Regions from separate parts of the Mesorhizobium sp. Mes31 genome, predicted to be linked through region 2. Evidence: predicted binding sites of a transcription regulator. Region 2 holds the regulator's gene; each other region holds the start of a gene.
The links. The regulator LexA, encoded in region 2, represses DNA repair genes until DNA is damaged. The targets are predictions, from matches to a motif close to TGTTCNNNNTGTGTTCNG.

Region 1 (7,800 bases), on a different contig from region 2:
CTCGTCGAGGGCCGAGATGCGTTGCGCGTTGCCTTGGCGGTGGCTGATCACGAGCGGTGGGTGAGATGGCGGCAGGTGATCCGACGGCCGGGAACGCCAGGACCGCCCCAGACGCTGCCGCAGGATCCTTTCCACTGCCAGATAGGGAAACCACAGGGACAGGATTCTTTGCCCGTTCTTTCTGGGCCCGTCTCTCCTCGTCCCTTCTTTCGTCGCCCGCTCTTTCGTCGAATGCGCGTTCATCGGGGTTCCACTCCAGTGTGAATTGTCCAGGCAGGGCCGTGCGGCTCTTGCCGATGGTGACGGTGAAGGCCGGGCGGCCGATCGAGCCGGCGAGCGGCCCGGCGATGGTGTCGCGTGGTGTTGCCGGCGCCGACGCGACGATGAGGCGGACGGGTGCTGCCGTCGGCTCGGGCTCGGCCGCCTGCCGCAGCAGGAACACCGGCCGGCCGGCACCTAGCGCCCTCGCATGCAGCCGGCGCGTCGCGGTCAGGTCCAGCCGCTGCGGATTGCCGCGAATCTCGAGGATGACGGCGGCGAGCGCCGTCATCCGGGCGGCCTCCTCGGCGACCCACAGCGCATCGACAAGTTTTGGCGCTTCGGAAAACAGCAATTGCTCGGGCTCGATGCCGAACGAGGCCCGTAGCCCCCTGGCATAGGGAAAGCCGGCCTCGCGGAAAATCTCCGACGTGCCGATCCACAGGACTGGCAGTCCCTGCGCCTGCTTGAGGATCAGGCTCGTGAGCGACAAAGCGAAGCCGGCGACGGCTCCGGCATCGCGGGTTTGCGTGCCATGGATTTCGCTCAGGGCGGCTTTCGGCAGGCCGCCGCTCAGGGCGGCATCGAGGCGCTCGACCCCGATGGACAGGAACGCATCCGGCAAGGCCGCGGCAATGCCACGCCGGACGATTGTGAGATCGGTACCGGGCGGGGGATCGGTGCCGACGTCAGCATCGGAGGTCGCGGCGGCCGGCGCCTGCAGGCGCTCGGGCAACGTTCCCTCGATCTTCGCGATCTGGCGGCGCAGGGCAAAAACAGTCTCCCGCGCCACGGCGGTCATCGCCATGACGGTCAGCTTCCACTCACATTGTTCCTGTTATGTTCCTATAGATTCCAGAGGCGGCCGGAAGAGTCAAGCAGAGTCACAAGGAATTTATTCCTCCCGGCTCTCCAAATGCCACCCAAGGAGAGCAATCGAGGCATTTCGGACGTGGCTCACGAACGAGACACGGTGAGGCCGGCGGCGATTTTGATCGCGCCACCGGCATCCTATTGAAGACTAAGAAGAAACCAGATTCCTTCAAAACTTGACTAAGGCGACAAATCGCCTTAGATTTTAAGCGGTTAGTAGGAGAGCCCCTGGCAGGAATTGAACCCGCGACCCCCGGATACGAAACCGGTGCTCTATCCAACTGAGCTACAGGGGCATCGGGAGAAGGCGGAACAACAGTCCCCCCTTCCCGGTAAATCAGGCTCTAAATCTTCTCGGGGTGATGGACCACATCACGCACTCTCCTTTCTAGCCAATGACACCTTCTTGGGGCCCCGGCGTTGCAGCGCCGGGGTTCTCCGTTTTCGCACTAGGCGCAGCGGAGAACCATGTGCGCCCCTCTCGACGGGATAGCCCGTCTTTGGAGAGGCGATACAACGTCATGCCGACCGTCTTTTCATGGACAGTCTGGCTATAAGTTTGCTCAATAAACCTGCGAATATCTGCCGCCTTTATGCCTGTCTCGGCGGCAGCGGCAAGCTGAGCAAGTACGATTTCGCGGATAGTCGGCATTCCATCTTTGGCAGGTGGATATTCACGGTCATCGGAAGCTTCGTCAGAGGCGGACGCTTCGTCACCCTCCGGGGCTTCCGCCTCAGCTTCTTTCGCGGCCTCATTCTGTTTGTCAGCTAAATGTTTAACGACGCGGCCACCCATCGCGATGGCTTCCCACCAGGCATCTTCCCCAATGGCTATCTTAACTTTTTTCCAAAGCTCACCGTCGTCAGTGTCGAAGCCGAAAGTTTCGAATGCGGTAACCGCGCCAGCCCGCCGCTTCTCGGCTTCAGTTTTCTTTGCCTTTAGAGCAGCGAGTTCGTCGTCAATACGCTTTTTCTCATCCTCACCGCGCACAACGCGAGAGAGCAAGACCTTCATAGTAAGTATCTCGTCAGGGCTGAAGTCCGACACGACTGCACTCCGAATCCGCATTGATTCGAAGCTACGACGAGCACGACAAAAAAGCAATCACTACAACAAGTCAGTCGATGGATTTCTACACAAAACGGAGTACCACCCTCCGTGGCTCCCCGTTAGCAAACCGGCAGCGGCTCCGACAGTCCCGCGTCATTTGCCGATTCCGGCGCGAAAGCCTATATGCCGGGTTCAAAGGACAAAGCATGGCCCGCATCTACAAGACCCGTACCTGGCACGACCAGTTCTCGCCATCCATGGAGGAATTGGAGTTCCTGGCGCTGGAGTCCTACGCCCACCTGCCGGAGGAGTTCCGCAAGCTGACCGGCGAGATCATCATCCAGATCGCCGAATTCCCGACCGACGAGATCATGGACGATTTGTCGCTGGAAACCCCGTTCGACCTGCTCGGCCTTTTCGAAGGACGCGGCATCGCCGAACGCTGGAATCCGCAGACCGGCGAAGGGCCGAACCGCATCACGCTCTACCGCCGCGCCATGCTCGACTACTGGGCCGAAAACGAGGAAACGCTGGGCGACATCGTCACCCATGTGCTGATCCACGAGATCGGCCATCATTTCGGCCTGTCGGACGATGATATGGAGCGGATCGAAGAGGCGGCGGAATAGGCTGTGCCGATATTCAGGTGATGCCGGCCTGCAAATGGCGGTCCCCTGCGCTTCCGGTGCTCACGTACCCAAAAGTACGCTCCGCTCCGGTTCTCGGGCACCACCCAGTTTGGTCGCTTCGCGCCCGTCTTCGACTCCGACTCGGCCTGACCTGAATCTCGACACAGCCTGTGTTGGCGCTTTGCAAACTCTACCAGTCGCTGAGCTTGGTATCGGGCCCATATTCCTGGCCCTCGACATCCTTGACCACGGCCTGGCCGCAGCGCATGGCCTTGGCCTTCTTGTCATAGCCATAGGTCGGCGAGCCGAACAGGTGCCAGCCCTTGTTCAGCGCCGCCGTCACCTTGTGGCAGAAGCTGGCGTCGTCCGGGCCGGTCAGAAAGCGGTAGAGTTTCATTTTTCAGTCCTGTCGTGAGTGCTCTGTCTTCTTTGTTTCGAGCATGATCTTTCCGAAAGCCGGTTTCCGCTTCTTGCTTCGCCGACCTTCGGTTCGGGATCATGCGCCGATGGCGGCTGCCTTCGCCAGCAGTTTTTCAGCCTGCGCGAGATGCAGCCGCTCGACCATCTTGCCGTTCAGCGCGATCACGCCCTTGCCGGTGTTCTCCGGAAGCGCGAAGGCCTGGCTGACCAGGCGCGCCTCGGCCACGGCTTGAGTGGACGGCGCAAAGGCGCGGTTGGCCGCCTCGATCTGCGCCGGATGGATGAGGGTCTTGCCGTCGAATCCCATGGCGGCCGCTTCCGCACATTCCTGGGCGAAGGCTTCGAGGTCGCGAAAATCGTTGGAGACGCCATCGAGCATGTCGAGACCGCCGGCACGCGCCGCCAGCACCATCTGCATCAGCCACGGCACGAGATAGCGCCGGTCGGGTGTCGCCAGCACGCCGGTATCCTTGACCAAATCATTCGTTCCGGCAACGAAACAAACCAGACGCGAGGCCGGATCCCGACCAAGTTCGGCTATGGTGCCGATGTTGAGCAGTGCCTTGGGCGTCTCGATCATCGCCCATAGTTTCACGCTGTCCGGGGCAAAATTGTCGTCGAGCACGTCGCCGGCCTCGAGCAGGTTTCGCGGCGTGTCGACCTTGGGCAAGAGAATGCCATCCGGCTCGCAGCTTGCCGCGGCCAGCAGGTCGGCGGCGCCCCATTCGCTGGCCAGCGCGTTGACGCGCACGACCATCTCGCAACGGTGGCCGAAGTGGTTGGCAAGCGGGCCGTTGGCGAAAATCCCCGCCAGCTTTTCGCGCGCCGCAACCTTGTCGGCCGGGGCGACGGCATCCTCGAGGTCGATGATGACGGCGTCGCAGGAAAGCTGCGCGATCTTGGCCAAGGCCTTGTCGTTGGAGGCCGGGACGTAGAGCACCGAACGGCGCGGGCGATAGGGTTCCATGCCTGATCTATGCCGCGTGCGGTTGGTGGAGGCAAGCCGTCCGACCCGTACCTGAGACGAGCCAATCGCGAAAGCTGGCACCGCCCCTCATTGCCCTGCCGGTCATTTCTCCCCGTAAACGGGGCGAAAGAGGCTGGCCGCAACCTCGGCTCCCTTCCTGCAACACTGATGATTGGCGAAAGCGGCGACGAGCGCCCCTCGCCCCGTTTACGGGGAGAGGATGCCGGCAGGCAGGTGAGGGGCAGCGCCAAAGCTCGGAAAGGAGGGCGGGCAGTGCACCAGCAGTAAAGCGTGCCCCTGCACGAAAACTGCACACGCTTGCGGAAAACCTCCTCCAATCCGCCCAATCGTTTCCTGGCCGGCCTGCGAGACAGGCGGCATGGACAAGCGAGCAAAACCCCGTTGGCCCCTGCCCCACCGATTGCGCAGCGAAGGCTGGTGGCTGGTCGATCCGCCGCGCGCGAATCCCACGGCGATTCTCATTCCCTTTGTCCGCAGGAGCCCGCCGACAACCAGGCTGAACACCGTTGGGAAGACTAGGTCATGACATCATTGTTTACCGCCGCGCCGAGCTATTGCAGCCGCCTCGGTGTTGCCGTGCTGCTGGCAGCACTTGCGGATTTCCTGTTCTACGGCCAGCCCGCCGGCATCACGGTTTTCCTGTTCGCCATCCTGATTGCCGCTGCCGTCGTCGCCGTGCATCCCGCCGCCTTCAGCGACGGCAGGCTGTGGATCAAGCCCGCCGCTCTGCTTGTCGCGCTGCTGCCGCTCACGGAGAATGTCAGCGCCTTGTCCGTGTCGGTCGCGCTTGCGGCCATGGTCGTCTTCGCGCTTTCGCTCAGCGGCCGTCTGCGACACAGCATCGCTCGCATTGCCGGCCAGATCGGGCTGTTCCTGCTGGCGGCGCCGTTCCGGCTCGTTGGCGATTTCATCCGCTGGCGCAAGGCGGCGCGACGGTCCGGCCGGCGCCGCGTCCGCCTGGCGGCGCTCGCCGTCTGGGTGATGCCGCTGACCCTGGGCGCGGTCTTCCTGGCGCTGTTCGGCGCCGCCAATCCGGTCATCGATTACTGGCTGTCGCTGATCGACCTTCTGAAGCTGCTCGATCTCATCCAGCTGGCGCGGATTGCCTTCTGGCTGTTCGTGCTCGCCGGCGTCTGGGCCTTCTTGCGGCCACGCCTGCCGCGCCTGTTCCGCCGTGTCCCGCGTGCGGCGCCGGTGGCTGATGTCAGCGCTCAATCCGAGGCAACCGTCACCACCATCGAGGATATCCTGTTCGGCAAGGCGGCCATTCTTCGCGCGCTTGTTATCTTCAACATGCTGTTTGCACTGCAGACCGGACTCGACGCCGCCTATCTGTGGGGCGGGGCCGCCCTTCCCGACGGCTTGAGCTACGCCGCCTATGCGCATCGCGGCGCCTATCCCTTGATCGTCACCGCGCTGCTTGCCGCCGGCTTCGTGCTGGCGGCGCTGCGGCCCGGCAGCACGACATCGGCCGATCCGGTCATCCGCCGGCTGGTCTATGCCTGGGTGGCGCAGAACATCATGCTTGTCATCTCGTCGATCCTGCGCCTCGACCTCTATATCGGCATCTATGCGCTGACCTACTGGCGCGTCGCCGCTTTCGTCTGGATGGGGCTGGTGGCGGCCGGCCTTGCCCTGATCATCGCCCGCATCGCGCTTGGAAAATCCAATGAATGGCTGCTGTCCGCCAATCTTCTGACGTTATCGGCGACGCTTTATGCCTGCTGTTTCATCAACTTCGCAGCAACGATCGCCAATTACAATGTCGACCATTCCCTCGAAATGACCGGCCAGGGCATTACCCTCGACGCCTGGTATCTGCGCTCGCTCGGTCCGGGCGCGTTTCCGGCGCTCGATCGTTTCTTCGAGCATCAGAGCCGGACTGCGGCCGCCAATGATCCGGCCTTCCGCGAGCTGGCGGGAGTGCGCGGCAGCGACGAAGGCTGGTATCGCACCCTGCAACAAAACTGGCGGGCCTGGAGCTTTCGCGACTGGCGGCTCAATCGCTATCTCGACAGGAGAGGCCCGCTCGTGATTCCCTCCGCTACCGAACCTTACGTGCCGGGCCGCTGATCCATGCCGCATCATATCCTCGTCGCCGACGATGACCCGCATATCCGCGAGGTAATCTGTTTCGCGCTGGAAAAGGCCGGTATGAAAACGGCTGCCGTTTCCGATGGCGCTGCCGCTCTGCGGGCGATCGAACGGCACACACCTGACCTGGTCGTGCTCGACATCGGCATGCCGGAGATGGATGGGCTGGAGGTCTGCCGGCGGCTGCGGCAGACATCCAATGTGCCGGTGCTGTTCCTGTCGGCGCGCGACGAGGAGATCGACCGCATCCTCGGGCTCGAAATGGGTGGCGACGACTATGTGACGAAACCGTTCAGCCCGCGAGAGCTGGTCGCCCGCGTCAACGTCATCCTGCGGCGCGCCCGCCCGGCGCCGGCCGAACCGGCCGACGACAGGCAGTTCGCGCACGGCAAGCTAGCCCTGGCGCCGGTCAGCCACGCCGCCAGCTTCGATGGCAAGCCGCTTGCCCTGACGGGGATCGAGTTCTCGATCCTGAAGGGTTTTCTGGCGCGGCCCACGCATGTGCTCGACCGCGACGCGGTGATGGCCAGTGCCTATGCCGGCAAGGTCCATGTCGCCGACCGCACCGTCGACAGCCATATCCGCAACATCCGCGCAAAGCTGGCGGCGTTGGGTTGCCCGGATGTCATCGAGACCGTGCATGGCGTCGGCTTCCGGCTCGGCCGATGCGGCTGACGACCTCGCGCAAATGGATTGGCCGCAAGTGGCGGCCACGTCTCGCCACGGTCGTCGTCGCCATCCTGATCATGGTGATGGCCTTGCCGCTGGTCGGCCTGTTCTTCTTCCGGCTCTACGAGAACCAGCTGATCCGCCAGACCGAAGCGGAGCTGATCGCGCAAGGTGCCGCCATCGCCGCCATCTATGCGCAGGACGTGCGTGACGCCGGCATCCCCCAGGAAAAACTCGGTGCGGCGATGCCGCAGGCAAACGCAAGCGCGAGCCGGAGCGTCGATCCGGGCCGAAGTGTCGACCCGGGCCGAAGTATCGACCCGGGCTATCGGCCGATCGAGCCGCGCCTCGATCTCGCCTCCGATTATGTGCTTCCGACACGGCCGGCGGCGGTCGCCGCGACTGCCGATCCTGTCTTCGCCGCGATCGGCGCGCGCTTGTCCGGCATTCTCGACGCTACGCAGAAAACCACGCTGGCCGGCTTCCGGCTGCTTGATCCAAGGGGCGTCGTCATTGCCGGCCGCAACGAGGTCGGCCTGTCACTCGCCGACGTCGAGGAGGTGCGCGAGGCCCTCACCGGGCGCCATGCCAGCGCACTCAGGCTGCGTATCCCCGACCAACCCACGCCGCCGCTCTATTCGGTCAGCCGTGGCACCAAGGTGCGTGTCTTCGTCGCCCTGCCGGTGGCCGTCGATGGCCGGGTCGCCGGCGTGGTCTATGTCTCGCGGACACCCAACAACATCGTCAAGCATCTCTATGGCGAGCGCGGCAAGGTGACGTTGGCGGCGATCGCCATCCTCGGCGGCACGCTGCTCATC
Region 2 (7,800 bases):
GCCAGTGTGGCGTTCATCTCGGTCAGCATGATCGGACGCAGGTCATGGACGCCTGAAATCGACACGACATGGCGCACGCGCCGCGCGACATCGGCCGCCAGAGGCGTGGTTGTCGTCACCATCCGGCTGGCGAGATGTCCACCCGCCGAATGTCCGGTCAACATCAGCGGTCCGCCGACCATTTCTGCCGCCTTGCCGATCGCCGCCCCGATTTCCCCTACGATGCCGGCGATGCGTGTTTCCGGGCACAGCGTGTAGGAGGGCATCGCCACGGCGAAGCCGCTGCTGACCGCGCCATTGGCGAGGTGCGACCAGAAACTCTTGTCGAACGCCATCCAGTAGCCGCCATGGATGAACACCACCAGCCCCTTGGGCGTGGCGCTGGGAAGGAAGAGATCGAGCCGATTGCGCCGTCCATCGCCATAGGCGATGTCGAGCCGTGCCCGGCCCTGTGCCGAAAGTGCATTGCGAAACGCTTGTGCCGGTTCGACCCAGGCTGCCGGCCAGCGGTCGCTGCCGGCGATGTTCGCGCCGTTGGCATAGGCGCCGTCCCAATCGACAATGTGATGCTCGAGCACCGGCATCCTCCCCCAAACGGCATCGTTTTCAGCGCTAGCAATGGCCACCGCAGCGCCTTGCGTCAATGCTTCCACGCAAAACATTTTAGGCTTGAAACAAATTTCGACTGGTGCGATCCTGCCTGACGAACAGCCGACAAAATGGGAGGTCTGCTGTGCGGCCCGAACCCTGCGGATGCTCACCCTGTCCGGGTGGCGTCGAGCGAGGTGCGACTGGCGGCACGAAGCCTCCTCTTAAAAAGCAGGACCTTCAGATCCACCATATCCGGCCAGGCGCCTCGCGCACTGGCCAGGCAGCAGACGGGATAGCGGCGACATGCTTGGGCCTTCAGCGCATATCGATACGTTCACGCGCGATCACCTGCCGCCGCCGGAGCAATGGCCGGACTTCCTGCTCGACGGTTTTGACTATCCAGAACGCCTCAACGCTGGCGTCGAGCTGACCGACAGGCTGGTCGAGAAAGGACTCGGTGACCACACCGCGCTGATCGGCAATGGGCGCCGCCGCACCTACAAGGAACTGTCCGATTGGACGAACAGGCTGGCCCATGCGCTGGTCGAAAATTACGGCGTCAAGCCGGGCAACCGGGTGCTGATCCGTTCGGCCAACAACCCTGCCATGGTGGCTTGCTGGCTGGCTGCCACCAAGGTCGGCGCCGTGGTGGTCAACACCATGCCTATGCTGCGCGCCGGCGAGCTTGCCAAGATCGTCGACAAGGCGGAAATCACCATCGCGCTCTGCGACACCAGGCTGATGGACGAGATGACCGCCTGCGCCAAGGATAGTGCGTTCCTCAAACAGGTCATCGGCTTCGACGGCACCGCCAACCATGACGCCGAACTCGATCGCGCCGCCCTCGACAAGCCGGTTATCTTCACCGCCGTCAGTACTGGCCGCGACGATGTCGCGCTGCTCGGCTTCACTTCGGGCACGACCGGCGTTCCGAAGGCGACGATGCATTTCCACCGCGATCTGTTGATCATCGCCGACGCCTACGCCCGCGAGATCCTCCAGGTGACGCCGGACGACATCTTTGTCGGTTCGCCGCCGCTCGCCTTCACCTTCGGCCTTGGCGGGCTCGCCATCTTCCCGCTGCGCTTCGGCGCGGCGGCAACGCTGCTAGAGCAGGCAACGCCGCCCAACATGATCCACATCATCGAGACCTACAGAGCAACCATCTCCTTCACCGCGCCGACCGCCTACCGCGCCATGCTGAAAGCCATGGATGAGGGCGCCGACCTGTCATCGCTGCGCGTCGCCGTTTCGGCCGGCGAGACGTTGCCGGCTCCGGTTTTCGAAGAATGGACGCGAAAGACCGGCAAACCGATCCTCGACGGCATCGGCGCCACCGAAATGCTGCATATCTTTATCTCCAACCGCTTCGATGACATGAAGCCGGCGTCGACCGGCAAGCCCGTGGGTGGCTACGAGGCGCGCATCGTCGATGAGGAGATGCGCGAGCTGCCGCGCGGCGCGACTGGCAGGTTGGCGGTACGAGGGCCGACCGGTTGCCGCTACATGGCCGATACCAGGCAGAAGGACTATGTGCGCGACGGCTGGAACCTCACCGGCGACACCTTCACCCAGGATGAGGACGGCTTCTTCCATTTCGCCGCACGTTCCGACGACATGATCATCAGCGCCGGCTACAACATTGCCGGACCCGAGGTCGAGGCGGCGTTGCTGTCGCATCCCGATGTCGCCGAATGCGCGGTGATCGGCGCCGAGGATGCCGAACGCGGCCAGATCGTCGAGGCGCATGTCGTGCTGGTGCAAGGCGTGGCGCCTGATGCCTTGACCACCAAGCGCCTGCAGGACCATGTCAAGGCAACGATCGCCCCCTACAAATACCCGCGATCGGTGAAATTCATCGCCGCCTTGCCCAAGACCCAGACCGGCAAGATCCAGCGCTTCCGGCTGCGCACGGAGAAAATCAATTGAGCGAGCCATACGATCCAGCGTCAGAAGGCGCACAGATGTCGTTCAAGGAACGCATGTCCTACAGCGACTATCTGCACCTGGAGAAGGTGCTCGACGCGCAGACGCCGTTGTCGTCCGCGCATGACGAGATGCTGTTCATCATCCAGCACCAGACATCGGAATTGTGGATGAAGCTCGCTCTTCACGAGCTCGGCGCCGCGATCCGCTCCATCCGTGCGGACCGTCTCGAGCCGAGCTTCAAGATGCTGTCGCGCGTCGCCCGCATTTTCGAGCAGTTGAACAATGCCTGGGACGTACTGCGGACGATGACGCCCAGCGAATACACCGAGTTCCGTGACGCGCTCGGCCAGTCCTCGGGCTTCCAGTCCTGGCAGTATCGCGCCATCGAATTCACGGCCGGCAACCGCAACCCGGCCATGCTCGGCCCGCACAAGCACCGGCCGGACCTCAGCCGGAAGCTGGAGGCGATCCTCGCCGAGCCATCGCTCTACGACGAAGCGTTGCTGCTTTTGGCGCGCAACGGATTCGACATCGGCGCCGACGCCAGACGCACGGACTGGCGTGAGACACGCACCGAGAATGAAGAGGTTCTGGTGGCCTGGCAGACCGTCTACCGCGACCCGCAGCGCTACTGGATGTTCTATGAGCTGGCCGAAAAACTGGTCGACTTCGAGGATTATTTCCGCCGCTGGCGCTTCAACCACGTCACGACAGTCGAGCGCATCATCGGCATGAAGCGCGGCACCGGCGGCACGTCGGGCGCGTCCTATCTGAAGAAAATGCTCGAGGTCGTCCTGTTTCCGGAGCTCTGGACGGTTCGCACACGGCTTTGACTTTTCAGGTGACGGCCGTTTTGACCGCGAAGCGGGCATCCTGCCAGGCGCCGGTGCGCAGGATATCCTCCAGCACCTCGACCGCCTGCCAGACATCCCTGTAGCCGACATAGAGCGGTGTGAAGCCGAAGCGGATGGTCGACGGCGCGCGGAAATCGCCGATCACGCCACGCTCGATCAACGCCCGCATCACCTGGTAGCCATGCGGATGAAGGAACGACACCTGGCTGCCACGCTCCTTGCCGTTACGCGGACTTTCGAGTTCGAGGCCGAAGGCGCCGCATCTGGCTTCAACGAGCTGGATGAACAGCTCGGTCAACGCAATGCTTTTCTTGCGCACCGCCGCCATGTCGACCTCGTCCCAGAGGTCCAGCGCGCCCTTGAGCGCCCGCATCGACAATACCGGCTGCGTCCCGCACAGGAAACGGCGGATGCCGACGCCAGCCGCATAGCCCTGTTCGAAAGCGAAAGGCCGCGCATGGCCCCACCAGCCGCTGAGCGGCTGGTGGACATCGCCATGGTGGCGCTTTGCGGCGTAAATGAAGGCAGGCGAGCCCGGGCCGCCATTGAGGTACTTGTAGGTGCAGCCGACAGCGAAATCGGCATTGGCACCGTCGAGCTCGACCGGCAAGGCACCCGCCGTGTGGCAGAGGTCCCAGACGATCAGCGCGCCGGCTTGATGGGCCTTGCGCGTCAGCGCCGCCATGTCGCGCAACTGGCCGGATTTGTAATTGACGTGGTTGACCAGGACGACAGCGACGCGCTCATCGATCAGCTCTTCGATGGTTGGCGCATCGACGCCCTCGAGCTGCAGTACGGTGCCCGGTCGTGTCGATGCCACGCCTTCGGCCATATAGAGGTCGGTTGGAAAGCTGTCGCCCTCGGCGACGATGACCGACCGGTCTGGCCGCATGCCAAGCGCCGCATGAAGCACCTTGTAGATGTTGATCGAGGTCGTATCGCAGACCACCGTCTGGCCAGCCGCGGCGCCGATCAGGCGTCCGAGCTGGTCGCCGAGCGCGACCGGCATGTCGAACCAGCCGGCGGTGTTCCAGGCACGGATGAGATCCTGAGCCCATTCTTGTGTCGCGGCCTTCTGGATCTCGTTGAAGACGGCGGGTGAAGCGGCACCCAGCGAATTGCCGTCGAGATAGATCACCCCTTCCGGCAAGACGAAGCGATTGCGCATGGAGCCAAGCGGGTCAGCGGCATCCATCGCCTCGATTGCTGCGAGATCGGGAGTTGCATTCATGATCGATTGTCCTCCGCGCATAGGCGCGCCCAGATGAACACGACAGGTGAAATCGGCCAGCCGATCATGCGCAGCCGGCGGGACCGTGTCAAACATTATATATAATTTACGACACGGAAGGCTTTCATATATAATCCGAGCGTGCAGTCGTGGATGAGCAATGATGTTGGATGAAGGACACTCGAAGACGGAAGCGGCCTACAGGCTGCTACGTCGCGATATCCTCACGACCCGCCTGAGGCCCGGCGCGCCGCTCAAGCTCAGCACGCTGCGCAATGGCTATGGCATTGGCTGGACACCGTTGCGCGAAGCGCTGTCGCGACTGGAGGCCGAGCGCCTGGTGACTTCCATCAGCAATCGCGGCTTCGCCGTCGCTCCGGTCTCTCGCACCGAACTGGAAGATCTGTCACGCGCCAGGTTGGTGATTGAGCTGCCTCTGCTCCAGGAATCGATCGAGAAAGGCGGCCAAGAATGGGAAGATGCCGTCGTCACGGCCCACTACCGGCTGTCACGCTGCAAGACCGCGGTTGATGACCCTTCCGACGAAGTGGTCGACGAATGGGACGAAAAGCACGAGGCTTTCCACGCGGCGTTGCTCAGCGCGGCAACATCCCCCTGGCTGCTCAACTTCCAGTCCACCATCGCGGATCAATTGCGTCGCCATCACCGCTTCCTGGGCCTGGCGCCAACGTTGCGGGCGGCCACCGGCCTGCTGCATGGCTATGAGGAGGCCATGGAGGCGTTGCGCCAGGCCGTCGCGATCCAACATCACACCGCGCTCATGGAAGCTGCGCTGGATCGTGACATCGAACGCGCGAAAGCGCTGATGACCGCCCATATCGGTTATACGTTGCATGTCTATATCCATGCCGGCGACGACAGCACAAACACGCGGTAAGGTCGGCGAACCAAGGCAAAGCCAGCATTGGCATTTCTCGGGCAAGAGTTGGCGTTTTGGCTTCGTTTCGTTCACGGCGCGTGAACGATCGATGAAAGCGGGAAAGCCGCTTTTCGATGCCTGTCGGCGGCTGATGCCAAGCCTCGGCGCAGGCTGGTCCACAGGCCGTTAACCATAACAATTTCAACGCGTGCCAGTGCACGGCGGCGGCGGGCGGCCGGGGATCACGGCCCGCTGCGGAGCGCCAAATAATTTCAGCCGTCTTAACAAATTCACTAAACTTTAAACGGTTGCGGAACACAACTGGAACAGATAGTGTTTGTTCTGGGTTTGTTTTTCGATTCTGGTTCAAACCTTCGTTCAATGCCTTGGGGGCCGCCATGCTGACGCGCAAGCAACATGAACTGCTGATGTTCATCCATGAACGCCTCAAGGAAAGCGGCATTCCGCCCTCCTTCGACGAGATGAAGGAAGCGCTCGATCTCGCCTCAAAATCCGGAATTCATCGACTGATCACGGCGCTTGAGGAACGCGGCTTTATTCGCCGGCTACCGAACCGGGCGCGCGCTCTGGAAGTGTTGCGGCTGCCGGATTCGATCGCACCCGGCCTCAACGCGGCGCGCAAATTCTCGCCAAGCGTCATCCAGGGCAGCCTCGGTCAAGGCGGCGGCCTTGGCCGGCAGATCAAGCCGGCGTCTTCGCGCATGCCATCGGCCGGCAATGACGACGACGTGGTCTCCGCGGTGTCGATCCCGGTGATGGGTCGCATCGCCGCCGGCGTGCCGATCGACGCCATCCAGCACCAGACACATTCGATCTCCGTGCCGCCGGACATGATCATGGGTGGCGAGCACTATGCGCTGGAGGTCAAGGGCGATTCGATGATCGAGGCTGGCATCTTCGACGGCGATACGGTCATCATCCGCAATGCCGATACCGCAAGTCCGGGCGAGATTATCGTGGCACTGGTGGACGACGAGGAGGCGACGCTGAAGCGGTTTCGCCGCAAGGGTGCCTCGATTGCCCTCGAAGCCGCCAATCCGGCCTATGAAACACGCATTTTCGGACCAGACAGGGTCAAGGTGCAAGGCAAGCTCGTCGGGCTGATCAGGCGCTACTGATCAGGGCTGGTAACCGGCTTTTCAGGTTTGCGATAGGGTGGCAGGCCCCTCGCCTCGCGCGAAAATTTGCGCTGGGTGTGCCAGGGTCGATATGGCCTGTTTACAGCGAAGCTGACCGTTGCCGGCATGATTGCCGATCGGCGGTCGAAGAAGACGGCCGCACTGCCTTTGCGGGCGAGTTGCCGCTTGGTGATGACCAGAACCAGCGGATTGTGACAGGGATCATAGGCTGTCGCGTCATTGATGACGATCAACTCCGCGAAGCCGCAGGCCTTCCATGCATCCTTGCGGTCCTCGACTTGCGCAATGATCGCACCTGAAGGGTGCCTGGCGAGACATACGCCGGCGGTGCAGTAGAAGGGCGCTCCCGGTGGCAGTTCGGCGGAATCGGCGATGTCGAATTGTCCGTCTCCCTCGTCGAACACCTCCGGCACGACGATGGTTTCGGATGCCAGCGCGCGTTTCCAGTTGTCGACGGTGAATTCGTTCGGACGCGCCCGGCTGACCGCGAGTTCGCCGCCGCCGATCGGCAGCGCCACCAGCCTCGCGTCCTCCGAGATCAGCACATCAGGCGCGCGCGTATCCGAGACGGTCAACAGGCTGGCAAGCGCGAATGGCAGTGCCAAGAGCCTCAGCCATGTCGTCGCCATCGTCGCAATGATCAGGGCAATCGCCACCAACAGCACGGATTGCTCTGAAATCAACCCGACGGCATCGATCGGCGAGCGTTCCGAGATCCACGCGGACAAGGCGATCATCGCGGTCAGGCCTTTGCCCATCACATAGAGGAAGGGACCGTCGACGCCGAACGGCATCGCCAGCGCGCTGAGGACGGCGAAAGGCATCACAACCAGCGAGACGATCGGCATGATGGCCAGATTGGCGAACAAGCTGAGCGGCGACACGCGCTGGAAATGCCAGATGGCGAACAGCGCCGTCGCGCTGCCGGCGATGATGGAGGTCATGGCAAGGCCACCCATCGCCAGCAGGAATTTTCGCGTCAGGAAACTGGGCAACGACCGCTTCGGCGGCGGCGGTCTCGTTTTTCCCGCACGGTGATCCGACCAGCCGGCATAGGTACCGACCAGCGCCGCGGTCGCGGCGAACGACATCTGGAAGCTTGGGCCGACCACCTCATGCGGCGACACCACGATGACGGCGATCGCCGAGATCGCC
Region 3 (7,800 bases), on a different contig from region 2:
CGCCGCTCAGTCGTCGCCTTCGACAACCCTCAGCCTGAGCTGTCCGGTCTTCGAATCGGCGACGCGAGCGCCGCCTTCGGCTTTCGCGAGGGGTGCCGACGAAGCCGCGCCCGTGCCGTCTTCCGCAGGCTGCACGCCGAACTCCAGCGCCTCGATCTTCTGGCCGCGCTTGGTCACCTTCGACGTCGAGACGAGGATATCGTCGATGTCCTTGGCCGACTGGCCGAAATGGACCTGCAATTTGCGCACCCGCTCGTCGACACGCGCGACATCCTCCATCAGCCGGATGACTTCGCCCTGGATCAGGTGCGCCTGTTCGCGCATGCGGGCGTCCTTGAGGATCGCCTGGATGACCTGGATCGACAGCATCAGCAGTGACGGCGAAACGATGACGATGCGAGCGCGGTGTGCCTTGTGGACGATCGCCTCGAAATTCTCGTGGATCTCGGCAAACACCGATTCCGACGGCACGAACATGAAGGCGGTGTCCTGCGTCTCGCCCTGGATCAGGTATTTTTCCGATATGTCGCGGACATGGATCTCGATGTCGCGGCGGAAGGCCTGCGAGGCGGCCTTCTGCAGTTCGACGCCATCGGCGGCGCGGATGGCATTCCAGGCCTCCAGCGGGAATTTGGCATCGATGGCAAGCGACGGCGCGCCGTTCGGCATCTTGACCAGGCAATCGGGCCGGCTGCCGTTGGACAGGGTCGCCTGGAATTCGTAAGCGCCATGCGGCAGGCCGTCGGCAACGATCGCCTCCATGCGCGACTGGCCGAAGGCGCCGCGCGTCTGCTTGTTGGAGAGGATCGCCTGCAACTGCACGACCTGACCGGCGAGCGACTGGATGTTGCCTTGCGCGACATCGATGATCGCCAGCCGCTCCTGCAATTTGGCCAGGCTCTCATGCGTGGATTTGGTCTGCTCGGTCATGGTCTGGCCGAGGCGGCCGGTCATGGCATCGAGACGCTGGCCGATCGACTGCGTCAGTTCCGCCTGCCGTGCCCCGAACACCTCGGCGATGGCGCCCATGCGGCCCTGCATCTCGGCCTGGCTCTGCAATATGCCGGCCATCCGCGCCTCGGCGTCGCGGGCATGGTCGGCTGCTTCCGCGGCTGCCACGGCGCGCGCCTTGGCCGACCGCCACAGCGCGATGACGAGCGCCACGAACAGGCCAAGAAACAGCAATACGGCGAAAGCCAGCGCATGGCCGAGCGTGATCGTGGTGGCGCCAAGCCGGGCGACGGGCTCCGAAAGGATTGATGTCAGGTCATTCATGTGGACAGCATAGATGATTCGGCATGTCGGCACAGATCAAAACGTGAACGCGAACCAGGCGCCCCGGTTGACGCTTTTCGCTGGACGTCTTACGTGGAACGCCATGCCTATCAAGCCGCTCATCATCCTTCCCGACCCCATCCTGCGCCAGGTTTCCAAGCTGGTGGAGCGCGTCGACGCGCCCTTGCGCAAATTAGCCGACGACATGCTGGAGACCATGTATGACGCGCCCGGCATCGGGCTGGCGGCGATCCAGATCGGCGAACCGCTGCGCATGCTGGTGATCGATCTCGCCAAGGAAGACGAAACACCGGCGCCGCACGTCGTCATCAACCCGGAAATCCTGGAGAGCGCCGACGCGCGCTCCGTCTACGAGGAAGGCTGCCTGTCGATCCCGGACTACTACGCCGAGGTCGAACGTCCGGCGGCGGTGCGGGTCAGGTATCTCGACCGCGACGGCAAACTGCAGGAGATCGAAGCCGAGGGGCTGATGGCGACCTGCCTGCAGCACGAGATCGACCACCTCAACGGCGTGCTGTTCATCGACCACATCTCGAAGCTGAAGCGCGACATGGTGGTGAAGAAATTCAAGAAGCTCGCCAGGGACAAGGCGCCGGGCAAGCTGGTGGGATAGGGGAATGCCCCTTCGCGTCATCTTCATGGGCACGCCGGAGTTTTCGGTCCCGACGCTGCGCGCGATCGGCGAGGCCGGACATGAGATATCGGCCGTCTATACGCAACCGCCGCGCGCCGCCGGACGGCGCGGGCTGGAGCTGACGCCGTCACCGGTGCAGCGCGAGGCGGAGCGGCTTGGCGTCGAGGTCCGTACGCCGGTGTCGCTCAAGGGTGAGGCCGAGCAGGCCGCTCTCCGCGCCCTGCGGGCCGATGTCGCCGTGGTCGTCGCCTACGGTTTGCTGCTGCCGAAGGCGGTTCTTGAGGCGCCGCGGCTCGGCTGCATCAACGGCCATGCATCGCTGTTGCCGCGCTGGCGCGGGGCCGCACCCATCCAGCGCGCCATCATGGCCGGCGACCGCGAAACCGGCATGATGGTGATGCGCATGGAAGAAGGGCTCGACACCGGGCCGGTGGGAATGGTTGAAAAATGTGCCATCGAACCCGATATGACGGCCGGCGACCTGCATGACCGGTTGATGGGCGTTGGTGCCGCACTCATGGTGGAAGCACTGGCGCGGCTGGAAAGGAACACCCTGATATTTGCCCCCCAAGCGGTGGAAGGGGTGACCTACGCCAAGAAAATCGATAAATCGGAGACTCGCGTGGACTGGAATCGCTCGGCGACCGAGGTCCACAATCACATTCGTGGCCTGTCGCCCTTCCCCGGTGCGTGGTCCGAGATTGAAATTGGCGGCCGCCCGGAGCGGCTGAAACTGCTTCGCTCGGTGCTTACGCAAGGCGCGGGCGAGTCGGGAGGAATTCTCGATGACCGGCTGACGGTCGCCTGCGGGGCAGGCGCGATCAGGCTGGTCGAAGTTCAACGGGCGGGCGGAAGGCCCGCTGCCGCGTCGGAATTCCTGCGCGGGGCCAAGATCGAAAAAGGAATGAAATTCTCATGAGCATGATGTCGATACGCGCGGCGACGCCGCGGGATCGCGAGGCCATCCGCCTCGTCGAGGAACACGCTTTCGGCCAGCAGGCGGAGGCCGGGCTGGTCGACGCGCTGGTGACCGGTGGCGACGCCGTTGCCGAACTGGTGGCGGAAGAGGACGGCCAGGTTGTCGGCCACATCCTGTTTTCCCGGCTGTTCGTCCGCAATGGCGGCAAAAGCTTTGCGGCCGTGGCGCTGGCACCGTTGGCGGTGGAGCCTTCGTTCCATGGCAGCGGCATCGGCGGCGCGCTGATCCGCGAGGCGCATATCCGCCTCAGGGATGCCGGCGAGACGCTGGCCGTGGTGCTGGGCGATCCGGCCTATTACAGCCGTTTCGGCTACAGCCACGCACGCGCCGAAAACTTCGAGAGCGAGTACCAGGGCGAGGCGCTGCAGGCGCTGGCTTGGGGCGAGGCGCCGGAAGCCGGCAGGCTGGTCTACGCCTCGGCCTTCGGCTCGGCACTCGCCGCGTAAACGGCAACGGCCCTGGAGCCGGATGATTTCAGGTCGAATCGACCTGAAATCTGAATCCGCCTCTAACCCAACGAGAAAGAGCATGATGTCGTCCGAAAACCGCTTCACACTTTTCGGCATCATGCCCTAGCATGCCGCGTTTTCGCCTCGACATCGAATATGACGGCAGCCTCTACGCTGGCTGGCAGCGCCAGGCCAACCAGCCTTCGGTGCAGCAGGCGATCGAACTGGCGATCGAGAAATTCTGCGGCGAGCAGGTTTCCCTGCGCGGTGCCGGCCGCACCGATGCCGGCGTTCACGCCACCGGCCAGGTGGCGCATGTCGATCTCGTCAAGGCATGGCCAAACGACAAGGTGCGCGACGCCGTCAACGCGCATCTGCAGATGGCCGGCGACCGTATCGCCGTCCTCAAAGCGGCGGCGGTTGCGGACGGGTTCGACGCGCGCTTCTCGGCGACGGGCCGCCACTACATCTATCGCATCGTCAACCGCCGCGCGCCGGCGGCGCTCGACAAGGGCAAGATGTGGTGGGTGCCGAAGCGGCTCGACGCCGATGCCATGCACGAGGCGGCAAAAGTCCTGCTTGGGCGGCATGACTTCACCACCTTCCGCTCGACACAATGCCAGGCCAACAGCCCGATCAGGACGCTGGAGCAGCTTGACGTGAGCCGGCGCGGTGACCTGATCGAGGTGAAGGCTTCGGCGCGCTCCTTCCTGCACAACCAGGTGCGCTCGATGGTCGGCTCGCTCAAGCGCGTCGGCGAAGGTGGATGGACCGTTGCCGACCTGAAAGCCGCGCTCGAGGCGCGCGACCGCGCCGCCTGCGGCCAGGTGGCGCCGCCCGATGGGCTGTTTCTCGTCGGCGTCGACTATCCGGAGACCGACCAAAGCTGAGCGACGGCGGTATCGGTGAGGATCACGTCCTACCCGATCAGCCGTCGGCCGCCTCGGGCGTCAACGCGAGCTTGCGTTCCACTTCCTGTGCCAACACCATAGGCCTCCGAGGTCCCAATCGCAGGCCGGCGCGACTGCTGATACGTTTGGCCCGGCAATCCGTCCGATGCCTGCCAAGGGCGAGAATGTCACGATCGACCAAATCAGGCGAGACACAGACCGGTTGATGCAGGGCCAGACTTTCTTTCATCCCTTGTCGCGTGCAGTCGGTCGAGCCGCTGCAGCAATTCCGCCGGCACCTGCTCGGCGGTGCGCGATGCGCCCGCGAAAATCGTGCCGCTGTTGCCGTCAAGGGTGATCACCCCTCCGGGATCGAGCCATGTGTCACCGAAACCGATCCGGTCACTCGATTCGTCGATACGCATTGCCTCGCAGCCGACGAGGCAGACCTTGCCAAGCTGCCGCGCCACCACGGCCGCATGGGACGTACGCGCGCCGTGCCGGGTGAGCAGGCCCTGCACGCGCTCGAGCAGTGCAATGTCACCGGTCTCGGCGTTCTGCCGTGCGAGGATCGCCGGTTTGCCTTCCGTCTCAAGCGCCGCGACCTGTGCATCGTTGAGGGCAACCACGCCGCTGACAACTCCGCTAGAGGCGGTCGCGGCATGGCCGAGCACCGTCGGCGCCGCGCCGTCCTCGGCCACGATGATGCGCGTCGTCAGCGCCGCGGCGTCGAGGCCGGCGGTGCGAAGGCAGGCGGTTTCCCGGTCGATCAACCCTTCCTCCGCCATGTCGAGGGCGATCCGGGCGGCAGCCTGCGGCGTACGCTTGCCTTCGCGGGTTTGAAGCAGGAAGAGCTTTCCGTCCTCGATCGTGAACTCGAAATCCTGCATGTCGCCAAAATGCCGCTCGAGCGCCGTCGCCGCCTCGACCAGTTCCTCCCAGACGCGCGGCGCGATCGCCGCCAACCGGTCGTGACCCTGCGCGCTGCGCCGGCCGCTGACCACATCCTCGCCCTGCGCATTGAACAGGAAATCGACCCAGGGGGCGGGATTGCCGTCGCTGGGGTTTCGAGTGAAGCCGACACCGGCCCCGGACAACCCGCCGGCATTGCCGAACACCATGCGCTGGACCGTCACCGCCGTGCCCATGCCATGGCTCAATCCGCGCATCTCGCGGTAGGCGACGGCCTTGGGGCTCGACCAGGACCGGAACACTGCCGCGATCGCCGCTTGCAGCTGCACGACCGCGTCCTGTGGGAAGGCTTCGCCCGCCGACCGCCGATAGGTCTCGAGGTGCCGTTGCGCGAGATCGCGCAGCGCGGCGAAGTCGAGCATACGCTCTTCCTCGCCCAGCCGCACGGCGTCGAGATCGGCCTCGAAGTCGGCCGCGTTGACACCCGCCACCACCTCGCCGTAACCGGCGATCAGGCGGCGATAGGCGTCCCACGCCAGCCGCGGATTGCCGGTCGACCGGATCAGTCCCGGCAGCGTCGCCTCGGTCAGGCCGATATTGAGCAGCGTCTCCATCATTCCCGGCATCGATACCGGCGCTCCGGAGCGGACCGACAACAGAAGCGGTCGGCGCGGATCGCCAAAGCCAAGGCCGGTCGCGGCCTCGAGCCGGACGAGTGCATCGTGCCAGAGTGCGGGTGTTGCCGTCTCTGGATGGGCGCAGAAGCCGGTGCCCAGCACGAAGGCCGGCGGCACGTTCAGCCCGAGCGCCGCCATCCGTGCAAGGTTGTACGCCTTGAAGCCCATTGTCTCGGGCGAAGCCGCTTTTTCCAGCGGCTTGCCGGCCACGATCAGACCAAGCTCAGCCGAACCGTCTGGCGGAGTGCTCGTCGATGCGCCGCTCACGCTCGCCTCCCCTGGTTGCCGGCGCCGACCCGGGTGAGGACGAGGCCGCGCATCGCGTAGCCCGTGTGCAGCAGCGCGTCGGTCGATGCTTCCAGCGCGGCCGCGAAATCAGTGCCGAGGCTGAGCGTGGCCGCGTCCGAGACATTGCGCACGAACAGGCGCCTGATCTCGCGCGTCAGCACATCGCACGCCTTTTCGGCATCGACCACCCGCCAGCAGGCGGCCAGAAAGTCATCCTGGTCCTGCGCGAGGCTCGCTTCGTTGAGCGTGCGCGCGATGGCGAGCGCCTTGACATGGTCCTGTGCCGCCTCAAGCACCTTGTCGGCCAGCCGGCGCAGCGCGGTGCGCAATTCGTCGCTCCAGCCATGGTGATTGTCCTCGGCGATCAGCGACAGGATGAAAACGGCCTCCTCCAGCGCATCCGCCGCATCGTCGGCGCATTCGATCAGCTGCAGGAAGGGCAGCCAGCGCGCGTTGCCCGCGGCCTGGTCGCGCAGGCGCATCACCAGATGATCGGCCTTGCGTTCCCAGATCTTGGCGCGCTCCGACAGCTTTCGAGCGGCCTTGACGTCCGTTTCGTGGCCATAGGCCAGCGCATCGCGTATGCCTTCGGCCAAGGCGTGGCAGAAGGCGGCGTGCTCGCCGAGCAGCGCGAACTCGTCCCGGTGACGGCGGACATGGCGCGACAGCAGCAGCCGGATCTGGTCGGCGATCAGGGCGACGGTCTGGTCCACCTGCATGGCATGGGAGGAAAGCACGAGCGCCTCGGTCAGGAAATCCTGCGCCTCGGCCGCTCCCAGCACGCTGTCCAACCGGTCGCCGATCCGGAAATGGTCGGGCGACAGCGCTTCCATCGCGTCGAAGACCAGTTGATCGGCCCCGGCCATGAGCCAGCCCATATGGCCTGCCTCGCGATCGGCTGCCTCTGTCAGCACCGCGATGGAAAGTGGCTTGGCGACAAGCCGGTTCAGCCGCTTGCGTGCCCGGTTCCAATCGATCAGGAAGACGATGCGCGCGCCCAGCCCCTCAAGGGCCGCGTCGGCCGCCGCGAGATCGGCGCAATTGAAGCGCGCCGTGCCGACGACGTAGTCGGCGCCCGAGTTCAGACCGGCGCTGCGCCGCGCGCCGACGTCCGACCATTGCGCTCCAATCTCCGACAGAAGGCCCTGGAAGAAGGCAAAGCGCCGCTCGTGCAGGTCCGAATAGGTGAGCGTGATCGAAAAACCCTCCATCTGGATCACCAGCACATGCACGTCGTTGGTGCCGATGTCGTTCTGGATGAGCAACCGCGCCCCGTCGCGCGTCGCCGCCGTGTCGAGGCCGGGATGGTCGAATTTGAGCCTGCGCGTGCGGTTCAGCCCGCGCATGAAGGCAGCGACGCGAGGGCGGTCGTCGGCATCGAGCTGCCAGACATGGGCACCGTCGACCGTATCGTCCGACATATCGACCGCCAGTCGGTTCAGGCTCTTGTGCAGATCCATCACCAGAATGTGGAACGTATCGCTCTCACCCCGCTTCCCGCCCGTCAGCGCGAGCATTTGGGCGTCGTCGAGCACGCCCGCATTCAACTGGTCCAGCCAGTCGCACCAATGATCGACCCGCGCGATTTGCGCCTTGTGGTCGGCATCCGCGCTGCCTTCCAGCGGCCGGGCCATCAGGCGGATATCCTCCCCGAGCAGCTTGCCAAGTCGTGCCA
Region 4 (7,800 bases), on a different contig from region 2:
GCGACTCGGGCTTCAACCGATAGCCCTTGCACACCGGGCAAGGGGTGGCCGACATGAAGCGCTCGATTTCCTCGCGCATCCAGGCGGATTCGGTCTCCTTCCAGCGCCGCTCGAGATTGGGGATGACGCCCTCGAATGTCTTGGTCGTCTTGTAGGAGCGCAGGCCGTCATCGTACTGGAAGGTGATCTCGCGCTCGCCGGTGCCGCGCAGGATGGCTTCCTGAGCTTCAACCGTCAGGTCCTTGAATTTGTCGCCGAGCTTGAAGCCATAGGCCTTGCCGAGCGCTTCCAGCGTCTGTGCGTAGTAGGGCGAGGTCGATTTCGCCCAGGGGCTGACGGCGCCATCGCGCAGCGAAACGTTCTCGTCGGGCACGACGAGGTTGGGATCTATGGCGCGCTGGCTGCCGAGGCCATCGCAGGTCGGGCAGGCGCCGAATGGGTTGTTGAAGGAGAACAGGCGCGGCTCGATTTCCGGAATGGTGAAGCCGGACACCGGACAGGCGAATTTTTCCGAGAACAGGATGCGCTCATGCGTCTCGTTCTTCGACTTGTTGACCGAGTCCTCGCCGGTCTGGCTGGCGTCGAGCGGCTTGTCGGCGAATTCGGCCACCGCCAGCCCGTCGGCCAGCTTCAGCGCCGTCTCGATGGAATCGGCGAGACGGGTCGCCAGATCGCCGCGTACGACAATGCGGTCGACGACGACGTCGAGGTCGTGCTTGTATTTCTTGTCCAGCGCCGGCACGTCGGCGATCTCATAGAATACGCCGTCGACCTTGACGCGCTGAAAGCCCTTCTTCTGCAGCTCCAGCAATTCCTTGCGGTACTCGCCCTTACGGCCGCGAACCATCGGCGCCAGGATGAACAGGCGCGTGCCTTCCTCGACGGCGAGCACGCGGTCGACCATCTGGCTGACCGTCTGGCTTTCGATCGGCAGGCCCGTAGCCGGCGAATAAGGGACACCGACGCGCGCGAAGAGCAGGCGCATATAGTCGTAGATCTCGGTGACGGTGCCGACCGTCGAACGTGGGTTCTTCGAGGTGGTCTTCTGCTCGATGGAGATGGCGGGCGACAGGCCATCGATCTGATCGACGTCCGGCTTCTGCATCATTTCGAGGAATTGCCGCGCGTAGGCCGAAAGGCTTTCGACATAGCGGCGCTGGCCTTCGGCGTAGATGGTGTCGAAGGCAAGCGACGATTTGCCGGAACCTGACAGGCCGGTCATGACAATCAGGCTGTCACGCGGCAGGTCGAGGTCGACATTCTTCAAATTGTGTTCGCGCGCCCCGCGAATGGAAAGGTACTTATGGTCGGCCATTGCCGGTCGCCGCCTCAAATCTGGAATTCGTGGGATTGGCGGGTATCTCCCGGCCATCCCCTATGTAGGTCTTTTTGCCGCCACGTCGAGAGACGCCACAAACTCTCGATCAGAAGCGTTTAACCGTCTTTCGCGCGAAGGGGCAAGCAGAAAGAACAAAGGCCGAACATGCTCCTGACAAAAGCTGTGCATCCAACGTTGCTCGGCGGGCCTGGCGATCACATTTTTCGCAATCGGCTATTGAACGGTTGACGTCACCGACTCAGGGGAGCAAAGTTCAAAGGGTCAACGAAGCCGGCCGTCTTTCGATGGCCTCGCCGCCCAGAGGCGGCCTGCGAGACGCCGCAGGCATTTGCGATTTGCGCTTCGGGACGACAACGTCGCAACGGACAAAGGAGCGGAGCATGACGCCACCGGACAGTCCCTTGAGGCTCCACGTGTCGCTGGAGCCGCGGCAGGCATAAGTGCCAGGGCCAGGCGTTTGCGCCGCCCGTCAAACCGTGACCTGCCATATCCCACAAAAATCAGAGACTGTTAGTCGGATCGTCGGCTGAATGCCGCGAAGCATCCGAAATCAAACGCCGGCAGTACACTCCCGGTAAAATATGGATTTTAGATCCAGAAAAGCCCCGTCCGTTGCTCAAAGCACGGCGGGGCTGTTTTTATGCGCGACGGCAGTTTGGCACGCGCAACGTCAGTGACGCGGCAGTCCGATTGCACCAGCGCCCATATCGATGGTGATGCTGCCGGAAATCCTGACATCCGTATCGCCGATCTTGAACTGGCCGTTCCCATTGCTGGGGAGCGCGTTATCGGGTTCGGGCTCGGGGGCCGGCTTGGCGATGTGATAATCGCTTGTCACGCCGGGCAGGGCGCCTTGCCGTGGGCTTGCCGAACTGTCTTCGGCAAAGGCAGTGCCGCAGGTCATGGCAGCGGCGGCGACGCCAACGATCAGCCGGTTCAAACCAGTGCGTGAGAGCTTGAGGAGCATTGGCCAACTATAATGCCGCGACCGGGGCGAAACCAGAGCGGCGGCGGCAAAAATCGCCGGCGGCCGACCGACCTCGGCTGAGCTCGCCGGCTGCGCGCCTTCACGCCGCCTTTTTGCGCGTATCGAAAACATGGTCGACGATGCCCCAGGCCTGGGCCTCGCGGGCCGTCATGAAGTGGTCGCGGTCGAGCGTGCGCTCGACTTCCTCGTAGGTGCGGCCGCAATGCTGCGCATAGAGTTCGGCCATGTGCCGTTTTGTCTGGCCGATGCGCTCGGCATGGCGCTGGATGTCGGAGGCCTGGCCCTGGAATCCGCCCAGCGGCTGATGCAACAGGATGGTGGCGTTCGGCAGGGAAATCCGGCGTCCGGCGGTGCCTGCCATCAACAGGAACGAGGCCATCGAGGCGGCAAAGCCCATGCATACGGTCGACACCGGGCAGTTGATGTATTGCATCGTGTCGTAGATGGCGAAACCGCTGGTGACCACGCCCCCCGGCGAGTTGATGTAGAGCGAAATCTCCTTGTCGGGATTGTCCGATTCCAGCGACAGCAGCTGCGCGCAGACCAGCGCCGAGACGTCGTCGTTGATCTCGCCGTTGATGAAGACGATGCGCTCGCGCAGCAGTCGCGAGAAAATGTCGAAGGCGCGTTCGCCGCGGCTCGATTGCTCGATCACCATCGGCACCAGATTGGCAACACCGCTCATAGTCTTCTCCATTGTCCTTGTTCAGGCCGCCCGCTGCATCGGCAGAGGCGTGTTCGCGGCGATGGGCTGTCCGGCCCCGCGCAACCCCAGGGAAAGCCGGCAGCCGGCGCCTGCCATGGCAACATCGGGCATTGCCGTTCGGGCAAAACCGTCATGGACAATGCGCAGGTGTGTGCCGCCCGAAATGGTGCGGGCGAGTGTGAAGGTGACGGTGCTGTCGAGCGGGTCCTGCCGCGCGGCATCGCCCGGCTGCGGCCGCTCGCGCCAGGAATAACGCAAAAGTCGTTCGGGCTCGGCGTCGAGAATCTCGCATTCGATCGGCGCACCCGGGCCGGCGAAGGCAAAACGATTGCCGATCTCCGGCCTGATGTCGTTCGGCATCATCCAGGCGGCGAGCAGTTCCGGCGTGGTCAGCGCCCGCCACACCTTTTCCGGCGGCTCGGCAAGCTCATATTCGAACTCGAGTGCATCAGGGGCGATTTCGCCTTGGCTTTCGCCGGTCATTGATCCCGTGTCCTTCATTGATCCATGTCCTTCAAAACCGCCTTCAGCCTCTCGATGCGCTCCGGCCAGAAGGCCCGGTAGCGTTCGATCCAGGAGAGCAGGGGAGCGAGCCCTTGCGGATCGGCGCGGTAGTAGGCGTTGCGGCCGGCCCGCCGCTCGACCACCAGGCCAGCGCCGCGCAGCACCGCCAGATGCTGCGACACCGCCGGCTGCGACACCGTCATGCCGCTGCGCAGTTCCGACACGCTCATCTCGCTGGTGGCGAGGCGCTCGTAGACGGCGCGGCGCGTCGGGTCGGCCAGGGCCCGGAAAATCTCGGCTTCGATCATGGCAAAAGCATAAGCCGACACTTATCGATTTGGCAAGCGCTGTTTTGAAACCCATATGCAGGGCTCGGGCATTGCTGCCATTCCTTGACAATCAGCGGTGATGCATATAGGAACGAAAAGGGAACAAAATCCTTGTGGGAAAAGGCAGCCACAGCAGGCGAGGATCGTCCGGAGCCTGTAAGGTGCGCCAACAAAAAATTGTTTCGGATGAGCGCGGAGAAGTAAGATGGCGGGTAGCGTCAACAAAGTCATTCTGGTCGGCAATCTCGGCGCGGACCCTGAAGTCCGCCGGCTGAACTCCGGCGAGCCGGTCGTCAACATCCGCATTGCGACTTCGGAAAGCTGGCGTGACAAGAATTCCGGCGAACGCAAGGAAAAGACCGAGTGGCACAACGTCGTCATCTTCAATGACCAGCTCGCCAAGGTGGCCGAGCAGTATCTGAAGAAGGGTATGAAGGTCTATGTCGAGGGCCAGTTGCAGACGCGCAAATGGCAGGACCAGACCGGCAATGACAAGTACACGACGGAAGTCGTGCTGCAGAAATTCCGTGGCGAGCTCCAGATGCTCGACGCGCGCGGGCAGGGCGAAGGTGGCCAGGTCGGCGGCTATTCCGGTGGCGGCAGCAGCCGTGGTTCCGATTTCGGCCAGTCCAGCCCGGGCGAAAGCTTCAATCGTGGCGGCGGCGCTCCCAAGGGCGGCGGCGGTTCGTCGCGCGAGCTGGATGACGAGATCCCGTTCTGATCGAAAGCAATACCGAACGGCTGACGTCGCCAGATGGCTGACGTTACGTGATCGATACGCCCCGAGGGTCCCGGTGGACTTTCGGGGTTTTGCGTTGTTGATGGGCCTGACAGCAGGCGCGATCTGGGACTGAAAGGATAGGACGGTGAAGGCACGCGTAAAGTGGGTCGAGGAGCGTACCTTCGTCGGCGAGTCCGGTAGCGGCCACAAGCTGGTGCTGGGAACCGCATTGGGACCGGAAGGCAAGACGCCGGGTCCGAGCCCGATGGAGCTGGTGCTGATCGGCACCGGCGGCTGTTCGGCCTATGATGTCGTGCATATCCTCGAAAAAGGGCGCGAGGCGGTCGAGGACTGCGTCGTCGAACTCGACGCCGACCGGGCCGAAACCGAGCCCAGGGTTTTCACACGCATCCACATGCATTTCGTGGTCAAGGGCCGGTCGCTGTCCAGCGACAAGGTCAAACGGGCGATCAACCTGTCGATCGAAAAATACTGCTCCGCCTCCGCGATGCTGGCCAAGACCGCCACGATCACCCACGATTTCGAAGTGATCGATACGACGGCGAAGTAGGGTTCGGCCTCAGGGTTGGTCGCACTACCCTGCCATTAGCGCCTTGACGCCGTCCGCCACGAATTGCACGGCAAGCGCGGCCAGGATCACGCCGAGCAGGCGGGTCAGGATCGAGCGGCCGGTATGGCCGAGGATGCGGTCGATGCGCTCCGACAGCACGAATACCAGATAGGTGATGGCGAGGCAGACGAAGATGATGCCGACCAGCGCCGCCTGGGCGCCAAATCCCTGGAATGAACCGGACAAAAGCACCGTCGCCGAAATGGCACCGGGACCGGCGATCAGCGGGATCGCCAGCGGGAAAGCGGCGATGTTGTGGATCATGTCCTTGGTGATGGCGACGTCGCCGATCTTCTCCTTGCGGTCCTGCCTGCGCTCGAACACCATTTCGAAGGCGATGAAGAACAGCAGGAAGCCGCCGGCGACGCGGAAGGCCGGCAGCGTGATGCCGAACACCGACAGGATCGAGGCGCCGGCGATCGCGAACAGCGCCATCACCAGGAAGCCGATGACCGAGGCGCGGACGGATACCTGCTGGCGCTCCTCGCGGTTCATGCCGCGTGTCACGGCGAGGAACAGCGGCGCCAGCCCGGGCGGATCGATGGTCACGAGAATGGTGACGAAGGCGTTGAACAGGCTGTCGAAATTCGGCATCTCTGACCCCTCCAACCGGGCAGAGCCCGCACCGTGACATTGGTAGAGCAAAGCCCGGTCGGAGGGAACTGTCGGAGCGATGATACTAGAGACTTGGCTGCTTCAGCTGGCAGCGCCGCAATAGGCCTCGAGGCGGTAGCCATCCGGATCGATGACAAAGGCGGCGTAGTAGTTTTCGCCATAGTCGGCGCGCAGGCCCGGCGCCCCGTTGTCACTGCCACCTTCGCGTAAGGCACCGTTATAAAAGGCATCGACGCTGCCTCGCGTTGGCGCGGCGAAGCAGAAATGCAGGCCAGACTTTTCGTCTGCCGGCACAGGCCGCGGCGCCTCGTTGACCCATAGCGCGACGCTCTGTGCGCCATAGCCGAGCGAGCCCGGGGATTGGCTGAGACAGCTGTAGCCGAGCGGCTTCAGCGCGGCGTCGTAAAAACGCTTGGATGTTGCCGCGTCGCGGACACCGATCGAGATATGGTCGAACATATTTTTCTCCATTGTTACAATGTTTTGTAGCGTCAGGTTGTCGTCACTCGCCGCGCTAGGAACTCGACCTCCAGCCGCCATGTCGCGCCGCTGTCTTGTGAGCGTTCGCCAAGCCAGCGGAAGCTGTTGTCGGTGATGCGGGAAAAACTCCAGCGCACCGAAGAGCCGGTGCCGTCGGCGCCCACCTGCACGATCGTGTCGCCCTCGGCGCGGCCGAGCTGGCGGCTAAAATACTGGTTGCGCGGATCGCTCCAGAAGATGTGCCAGGCATCGGCGCCGGGATCGTAGACCCGCAGCGTCGTGCCATAAAAAGTCCATTTGCCAAGGGAAGGCGAGGGGCCGGCGTCGCGTGCCGGCAGGATCCACACATCCTGGATCGCCCGGCCTTCCAGCACCCAGCCAAAATGCACCTCGCCATGCCCGGTCAGCACGGTGCCGTCCTCGAGATGGCGCGAGGCCTCGAACGTCCAGGCGCCGACGAAGCGGCCGTAAAGGGCCAGTTGTTCGGCAAACCCTTCTGCTGGTCCGGGGCTGTGCAAAGTTTGTGCAAAGGAAGATTGGGCAAAGGAGGATTGGTCGAACATGGTTACAGTCTCTTCTTGTCAGGAGACCGGGAAGGGTAGGCGGTGACGGGGTTCTGGGCTTGGGAAAAATTGCTATAGTTCAGCCATGACAGCGACCACGCGCACGATCACATCCGGACCCGGCTGGCAGGTTTCGGACGTGGTGTGCACAGCCGGCGCCGGCGACCGCCCGTTCGAGGAATCACACCGGGATTTCTGCGTCGCCGTGGTCACCAGCGGCACGTTCCGTTATCGCGCGCAACAAGGCACGGCGATGCTGGCGCCCGGTTCCCTTCTGCTTGGCAATCCCGGCACATGCTATGAGTGCGGGCACGAGCATGGCAGCGGTGACCGCTGTCTCTCGTTCCATTTCCAACCGGCCTACATGGAACGGATCGCCGCTGACGTGCCGGGCGCCAGGAAACTGGCCTTCGGGGCGGCACGCCTGCCGCCTTTGCCGGCCTTGGCGCCACTGCTGGCCGCGGCCGAAGCCGCGCGAGACATGGCCGACAACGACGCCTTCGAGGAACTTTCCCTGCGCATCGCAGGTGCGTCAGTGACGGCCGCCTCCGGCGCCACGCCTGTCAGGCGCGCGCCGAGCCGCCGTGATCAGAAACGGGTTGCCGAAGCGGTGCGGCGGATCGAACTGGATGCCGACGGGCCGGTCTCGCTTTCGGCGCTTGCCGGGGAGACGGCGACGAGCCCCTATCATTTCCTGCGGATTTTCCGCCAGGTCGCCGGGATGACGCCTTACCAATTCCTGCTGCGGACACGGCTGCATCGCGCGGCGGTGCGGCTGCGCATGGCGAACGAGACGGTCTCGGCGATTGCCTTCGAGGCCGGCTTCAACGATCTGTCGACTTTCAACCGTCGTTTTCGGCGCGTCATGGGTGAGACGCCCGGCGACTATCGCACCCGCCGGTCGAGCGGCGCCTTGCCGGCCAT

Region 1: a site for LexA is predicted at 1,089-1,106, ahead of NR193_RS24045 (ImuA family protein). Genes of this name have one in related genera too.
Region 3: a site for LexA is predicted at 1,308-1,325, ahead of NR193_RS19615 (DNA recombination protein RmuC). Genes of this name have one in related genera too.
Region 4: a site for LexA is predicted at 3,954-3,971, ahead of NR193_RS08050 (single-stranded DNA-binding protein). Genes of this name have one in related genera too.

Annotation. Positions count from the first base shown of each region.
Region 1 is NZ_JALJRL010000016.1:17,091-24,890, reverse strand. Features, by position in the region: gene NR193_RS24045 (ImuA family protein) at 1-1,066, opposite strand, end outside; gene NR193_RS24050 (DNA polymerase Y family protein) at 1-51, opposite strand, end outside; tRNA gene NR193_RS24040 (tRNA-OTHER) at 1,355-1,427, opposite strand; gene NR193_RS24035 (hypothetical protein) at 1,520-2,146, opposite strand; gene NR193_RS24030 (metallopeptidase family protein) at 2,389-2,811, shown strand; gene NR193_RS24025 (DUF1737 domain-containing protein) at 3,002-3,208, opposite strand; gene NR193_RS24020 (CoA ester lyase) at 3,308-4,198, opposite strand; gene NR193_RS24015 (DUF4173 domain-containing protein) at 4,742-6,292, shown strand; gene NR193_RS24010 (response regulator transcription factor) at 6,296-6,988, shown strand; gene NR193_RS24005 (ATP-binding protein) at 6,979-7,800, shown strand, end outside.
Region 2 is NZ_JALJRL010000013.1:54,718-62,517, reverse strand. Features, by position in the region: gene NR193_RS21820 (alpha/beta hydrolase) at 1-578, opposite strand, end outside; gene NR193_RS21815 (AMP-binding protein) at 895-2,520, shown strand; gene kynA (tryptophan 2,3-dioxygenase) at 2,556-3,353, shown strand; gene kynU (kynureninase) at 3,358-4,605, opposite strand; gene NR193_RS21800 (GntR family transcriptional regulator) at 4,766-5,503, shown strand; gene lexA (transcriptional repressor LexA) at 5,884-6,624, shown strand; gene NR193_RS21790 (ComEC/Rec2 family competence protein) at 6,618-7,800, opposite strand, start outside.
Region 3 is NZ_JALJRL010000011.1:85,526-93,325, reverse strand. Features, by position in the region: gene NR193_RS19615 (DNA recombination protein RmuC) at 7-1,275, opposite strand; gene def (peptide deformylase) at 1,379-1,909, shown strand; gene fmt (methionyl-tRNA formyltransferase) at 1,914-2,849, shown strand; gene NR193_RS19600 (GNAT family N-acetyltransferase) at 2,846-3,355, shown strand; gene truA (tRNA pseudouridine(38-40) synthase TruA) at 3,487-4,248, shown strand; gene NR193_RS19590 (PEP/pyruvate-binding domain-containing protein) at 4,452-6,047, opposite strand; gene NR193_RS19585 (DUF47 family protein) at 6,101-7,800, opposite strand, start outside.
Region 4 is NZ_JALJRL010000004.1:40,154-47,953, reverse strand. Features, by position in the region: gene uvrA (excinuclease ABC subunit UvrA) at 1-1,315, opposite strand, end outside; gene NR193_RS08070 (hypothetical protein) at 2,010-2,243, opposite strand; gene NR193_RS08065 (ATP-dependent Clp protease proteolytic subunit) at 2,407-3,012, opposite strand; gene NR193_RS08060 (SRPBCC domain-containing protein) at 3,034-3,516, opposite strand; gene NR193_RS08055 (helix-turn-helix transcriptional regulator) at 3,531-3,845, opposite strand; gene NR193_RS08050 (single-stranded DNA-binding protein) at 4,072-4,587, shown strand; gene NR193_RS08045 (OsmC family protein) at 4,733-5,158, shown strand; gene NR193_RS08040 (MarC family protein) at 5,183-5,812, opposite strand; gene NR193_RS08035 (VOC family protein) at 5,915-6,292, opposite strand; gene NR193_RS08030 (hypothetical protein) at 6,325-6,876, opposite strand; gene NR193_RS08025 (AraC family transcriptional regulator) at 6,962-7,800, shown strand, end outside.